2 regions of the Marinilactibacillus sp. GCM10026970 genome follow, and region 1 is predicted to be linked to the other one. Evidence: predicted binding sites of a transcription regulator. Region 1 holds the regulator's gene; the other holds the start of a gene.

Region 1 (3,433 bases):
TACCCAATTTAAGGTGTCCCGCAAGAGAAGCCGCTTCTTGAGATACGCCTTCCATTAAGTCCCCATCTCCACATAGTGCATATGTGTAGTGATCAACGATGTTGTGGTCTCCTTGGTTATAGGTTGAAGCCAAGTGCGCTTCTGCCATAGCCATACCTACTGCATTCGCTACGCCTTGTCCTAAAGGACCAGTCGTTGCTTCAACGCCATCAGTATAATGTACTTCAGGGTGTCCTGGTGTACGGCTATCTAACTGACGAAAATTTTTCAAATCGTCAACTGTTACATCATATCCTGCTAAGTGCAGTAAGCTATAAAGTAACATCGATCCGTGTCCAGCAGACAAAATAAAGCGATCGCGATCGAACCATTTCGAATTTTTTGGATTAACATTCAAGTGACGTGTCCATAGTGTGTAAGCCATTGGTGCAGCCCCCATTGGTAATCCGGGGTGTCCAGAATTTGCTTTTTGAACGCCGTCAATACTAAGAGTTCGAATTGTATCTACAGCCATTTGATCAGTTTTATCAAACAAGTAACTCATTCCTTCCTATTGCTAAAAGTGGTAACGCTCCTAATCATTGTACTATTTATATAAGTTTTATTCAACGCTTTCATAGAACATCTGTAAATTTGTCCGTACATCTTTAATTAAAAAGAAATTAGTCTCTATTATGAATTCCTTTGTCTTTTTGAATCTCTTTAAGTTTCTCCGGGGTAACGTCTTGACCCTCTGGATCTACAATCTTCATTCCCTCTATATGATTTCTCATACCAGATCTGAAAGCTTTGATGTATTTTTCTCTTAGATCTTTCTGTTCAGATGCTTCTTCCGGCGTTAATCCTTCACTTCTTTGTTTTCTAACTAATTCATTAATTCTATCCAATTGCTCTTTTGCTAACATTTTATATCCTCCTATTAGGCTTTCTAACCTAAAGATTTTCTTTCAGTGCAACCTATTGCGAACAACCATTGTAATACAAATGTGCTTAAGAATCTAATTTCCTAGGGAAATTCTAGCTTATTTCGAACATTCGTTTGATTAGATGTTCGGTATATGATATAATTTTACTAAAGTTTACGAACAATGTGAACTCTTATTCACTTAATCATACACTAGACTACTATTATACTTAATTTAAACGATAATTTGAAGGGATGAGGTGTTACAATATGACTACTAGAGGCCGTAAAGGCGAAAAACAAATTGAAATCTTACGTTATATTCATGAACAAGTAAACAAAAGAGGATATCCACCTACTGTTCGAGAAATTGGATCTGCTACTGAATTGTCTTCCACTTCTACTGTTCATGGTCATTTAGCTAGACTAGAAAAAAATGGTTTTATTTTGAGAGATCCTTCAAAACCTAGAGCAATTGAATTCACTAAAGAAGGTTTGATCAAAATTGGAATTGATGAGTTTGAAAATCACATTCCGTTATTAGGTGTTGTTACCGCCGGCGAACCTATCTTAGCTGTTGAAGAAGCAACGGATTATTTCCCAATTCCTAATGATTTAGAAATTGAAAAAGGCAATCTTTTCATGTTGACGATCCGTGGTAACAGTATGATCAATGCTGGAATCTTTGATGGTGACCAAGTGATTGTCAGAAAACAAGAATCTGCCCAGAACGGTGACGTCGTCATTGCGATGACTGATGACGAAGAAGCAACATGTAAAAGATTTTATAAAGAACAAGGTTATATTCGCCTTCAACCAGAAAATGATACGATGGATCCGATTATATTATCTGATGTCTCTATCTTAGGTAAAGTTGTTTCTTTATACAGATCACATATCTACTAAAATAGGTTAAAACGAAAAGGCAGTCATGCTATGAAGGTAAAACATTTCATAGTCATGTCTGCCTTTTTTAGAATCCATATGCTTCTTCTTGAGCTTCCCAAATTCCTTTATAAGCGGTAGCCAGTACAATTGTATCCTCAATCAGTTTTTCAAGTCTGAAATGAATATCGTCGTTATTAATTTTTCCAGCTGTATAGTCTGTGTCTAGCAAGAAAACATAATTTGGAACAATAGTAGATTTCATGTAGCTGAGGATTGGCTTAAGCTGCTGTTCAGGTATTAAATAATGTCTATTGGAACCTGCTGTTGCAATGATTGCCGAAACTTTATTTTGTAAAGCGCTTTGCGGTAGTAAATCAAAGACATTCTTCAATGCAGCAGGTATGGATGCTTGGAATATCGGTGTCGCAATTATAAGAATATCCGCTCCCATTATGGTTTCTGTGATCAATTTATTATCCCCAGTATAATCAAGATAATTTCTTCCATCACTAAATTGCATCTCATAATCTTTTAGATCTAATAGCGTATACGAATGATCTACGCCATACTTTACGTTAAGTTCAGTCATGACTTTATCAGCCACTATAGAAGACTTCTCTCCTACATTTGAACCTGCCAATACGACGATATTCATCTAATCTACTCCTTATTTTCTAGTGTACTTTCTAATCGCTGGTAAAATTTTCTCTCCAATGATATCAATATTTTTCTTAATATCATCCATGGTAACTCCACCAAAATCCAGTTGAGCAACGTAACGCTGATTTCCAAATAACTCATGCTGATAGAGAATTTTTTCAATGATCAATTCAGGGTCTCCTACATTGATGACACTTCTGTAGTCTTGTCCATGAGCAAATGCCTGCTTAGGAAATCCTTGTCCATTTGTTTTTTTCATACCTTCATTAACGTGGGGATAGTATTCTCTAAAGGCGTCCATTTTATTAGTACTAGCATAAAAGAAGCCTGCTGTTGCTACTGGTAATGTTTTAATATCGTAACCAGCTTCTGCAGCTGTTTCTCTGTAAAGATCAATCGGCTTCTTGAATTCAGATGCCGGTCCGCCCAAGTGAGCTTGATACATTGGAACACCTATTGATCCAGCTTTTTGTGCAGAAGCATAAGAGCCGCCCACTGCTCTCCATATTGGTAGGCCATTCTGGTCATTATCTGGTCTAGGTATAACGTGTGCATCATTTAAAGGTGCACGGTATTCCCCTTTCCAACTCAACCTTTCATTTTCGTTGATTCCTACTAATAAGTCGAATTTTTCTTCAAATAATGCTTCATAATCTCTAAGATCATATCCTAGCAACTCGTATAACCCAATTCTTGAAGCACGGCCCGCTACGATTTCCATACGACCATTAGATAATAGATCGATTGTTGCGGCATCTTCAAAAACACGAACCGGATCAGACGTACTGATAATTGTTGACCCTGATGATATTTTGATCTGATTTGTAGCTTGTGCTATAGCTGATAAAATGATCATATGCGCTTGTGATAAGAAATGATCCTGGTGAGACTCCCCAAGCTGAAAAATATCTAATCCAGCTTCATCTGCCAGTACAGCTGTCTCTATAATTTCTTTGATTCTTTGTTGCGCAGAAATTCTTT
Region 2 (3,433 bases), on a different contig from region 1:
TAAATACCGTAATACCTAATCCATAATTAGTTGACTTAGGTTTAACAACTATGGAACGATCTTTAAATTTATAAAAATCATCAAGCGCATCTTTTTTAGTTTGGTACTCTTCTCCACCAGGTACTTTGAATCCTTTGCTTTTGAGAATTTTTTTCGTGACCGTTTTGTTTTCCATGATCCAATGTGAAATATAGGTATCTTTTGCCGTCATGTTTCCGTTTTTCACATACTCTTCGTGTCCTTTATGGGACAACTTCAAAAATTGGTCGACTTCATCCAAAACTTCTAATCGAATACCTTTTTGTAGTGTATCGAAAATCAATAATTGAGAAGACATTTCCATCGTTTCAAAACCGCTAAGAAGATAAGGTTTTTTATTTGCTTCTTTTTTATATCCTTGTCCAAGTACTTTTCCAACTTCAAGATACTGATCCACTGATCCTATTTGAGCGGTCAATTGGGCAGCAAGTGTTTTTTCTGGAGAGTTGAACTGTTCTATAGCCGTATCCACTACTTCATGATACACTGCATCTAAGCTGAGTTCTTCTGCCATTTGCTTCATAGTCTCTAAAAGCTCAAGACCTTCTTTATAGTATTTTGTTTGACTAAAAGGATTTTCTACAGACACTTCTTCATTCTTACGAGTTCCTTCTTGAATCTTAACTGGATCTTTGGAATCTTCCATCCAAATCATGTGCACAAAAAACAGATGAATGAACGTTGCTTGTTCTTTTGTTAATCCAAGAGCGCTATAAGGGTTGATATCAAACGGTCTGAACTCAACATACTCAATACCTGTCTCGATCATACGACCAATTTTTTTGGATTTACCTCGTAGTCTAGCCGCTCCGTAAAATTCTCGTTCTTCACTAAGAGTGCCTTTTGCGACCATATCTTCAACATCTTGCACATAGTGCTGTAATTCGTCGTATCGAACAACGATATCGTTGGTGTTGTGATAGCCATGCTGACTATTTCGGATAGAACGAATCGGATCCTTTAAAATGTATTCCTTTTTATCTATTTCAAAGAAGGACTCATGTGCGAAAGGTGCCGCACCAAATAGATAGGTCACTATCCATTGATGACTTAAGAAATTACGCGCTAACTTAAGGTGAATTTCATCCTTGACTTCTTTAGCCGATTTGTACGCTTCTTGATTTTCGAAAACAGCTTGGATAAAATCATCTGAAAATGCAAAATTATAGTGAATACCACTAATCAATTGCTTTTTCTTTCCATATTTTTTTGCAAGTTTTTCTCTGTAAGCTACTTCACTTTGATCACTAACTCTTACAATTGGAATCTGCTTTGTGTCGGGTAAAACTGCTGGCATACTAAATGGCCAAACGTATTCACTGTCACGAACGGAACGCTGGGTAACATCATTTAATGCTTTCATCCACTTGAATGCTTCATCGAGAGATGTCATTGGTGGTGTTACAACTTCCAGCTGCGCTTCGCTGAAATCAGTTTGAATATAGGGATGATACGAACGATCCCCAAAAACTGCAGGATGGTCTTCTAGCGAAAGTCGCTGCTCTTCATCCACACGAATACCTTCTTTTTCAATACCAAAAGATCCTTGCATTACACTTTTATTTAATCGATTATTGTTAATTATTCCTTTAATATCCATCATATCATGCCCTCATCTATTCCCTTTTTGGAACTAATTCACTATACATAGTATCACAAAGTAGTACGTCTAGACAGTATAAGATTGCCATAAATATGATATATTCACACAAACGGGTGTTCACTAAAGTTAGAGATTCTATTTTTCTCGTGTTATACTATCTATAATGAAATTGAAAGGAGCTGCTAGTTTGAGTCAGCCGTTAGCTTATCGTATGCGACCAACTTCTATAGATATGATTGTTGGACAAAAACATCTAGTAGGGAAAGAAAAAATTATCTGGCGTATGGTTGAAGCTAAACGCTTATCTTCTATGATTTTGTATGGACCGCCAGGAATTGGAAAAACCAGTATTGCAAGTGCCATTGCAGGATCAACTCAGTATGCTTTTAGAATGCTCAATGCAGCGACCGATTCAAAGAAAGACTTACAAATCGTTGTTGAAGAAGCAAAAATGAGTGGAACGGTTATTTTGTTATTAGATGAGGTTCATCGTTTAGACAAACCAAAACAGGATTTCCTCTTACCTCACCTTGAAAATGGTCGCATTATCTTGATTGGTGCTACAACAGAAAATCCATATATTTCTATTCACCCGGCTATTAGAAGTCGATCACAAATATTTGAATTACAGCCACTATCCGAAGAACAAATCAAATCGGCACTGAACAGAGCCTTATTTGATAAGGAAAGTGGTCTAGGCAAGCTATCGCTCGTTGTAGATGAGCAGGCTCTAACGCATTTTGCTAGAGCAACGAACGGAGACCTTAGAAGTGCCCTGAATGCTCTTGAACTGGCTGCTGAGTCAACTCCTGTAGATCATGAGGGTATTATTCGTATTACATTAGAGATAGCCGAGGAATGCTTGCAAAGAAAAGTGCTTACCCATGACAAAGACGGTGATGCACATTACGATGTTATTTCAGCTTTTCAAAAATCTATTCGAGGTAGTGATGTTCAAGCCGCCTTGCATTATATGGCACGACTGGTTGAGGCAGGAGAGCTTCAAATTATCTGTAGAAGATTAATGGTTATTGCCTACGAAGATATCGGTCTCTCCAATCCTGCTGGTGCTGCTCGAGCTGTAACAGCCGTTCAATCTGCAGAAAAATTAGGGTTCCCCGAAGCAAGAATTCCGTTAGCAAATGCAGTCATTGAATTAGCACTTTCTCCAAAGTCAAATTCCGCTATTTCTGCAATCGATCAAGCACTTGCAGACGTTAGGCAAGGAAAAAGTGGACACGTGCCTAACCACTTAAAAGATAGTCATTATAAAGGAGCAAGTGAGCTTGATCGGGGAGTCACCTATAAATATCCGCATGCTTATCCTGATTCATGGGTAGAACAGCAATATTTACCTGATTCGCTAGATGGCGCCCTTTACTATATACCCAATTCAAAAAGTAAATTTGAGGAAGCCTTATCAAAACAATATAACAAGTACAATTCTTAAACTCAATCAAACGAACAAACGGTTACAATGAATTATTTTGCTTATATTGTTTTAATCATGTAATTCAATTGATTGACAAAGTTAAGATTCGATGCTATTATAAGAGTAAGATTTCTGAGGTGTACGCGTTGTCGGCTACTGTGTTGACCGAACATATTCTTTAAAACCTGGGATTCTGAAGGAAGAATTCATGACATGCCTTATCACTTGGTAGTCAGATATTTTTCCGGTGAAGCCCACCTGCTATATTGCGGGTTCAACCAAACACGACAATCTACCGGCACCATCGGATTTCTTATACTTAGCGATTGAACCACTTTAGGGAACTAAAGTGGTTTTTT

What was found. Region 1 encodes LexA, which represses DNA repair genes until DNA is damaged. Its sites were predicted from a motif close to CNAACANNTGTTNG; they were not measured.
Region 2: ACFP65_RS10445 (replication-associated recombination protein A) is a predicted target of LexA. The motif match lies at 1,749-1,762, and genes of this name have one in related genera.

The regions. Positions count from the first base shown of each region.
Region 1 covers NZ_JBHSUL010000034.1:70,668-74,100, forward strand. The annotation lists gene tkt (transketolase) at 1-544, opposite strand, end outside; gene ACFP65_RS11120 (DUF896 family protein) at 663-905, opposite strand; gene lexA (transcriptional repressor LexA) at 1,175-1,810, shown strand; gene ACFP65_RS11130 (NADPH-dependent FMN reductase) at 1,878-2,447, opposite strand; gene ACFP65_RS11135 (LLM class flavin-dependent oxidoreductase) at 2,460-3,433, opposite strand, start outside.
Region 2 covers NZ_JBHSUL010000033.1:34,664-38,096, forward strand. The annotation lists gene gshAB (bifunctional glutamate--cysteine ligase GshA/glutathione synthetase GshB) at 1-1,642, opposite strand, end outside; gene ACFP65_RS10445 (replication-associated recombination protein A) at 1,830-3,092, shown strand; RNA gene ssrS (6S RNA) at 3,201-3,389, shown strand.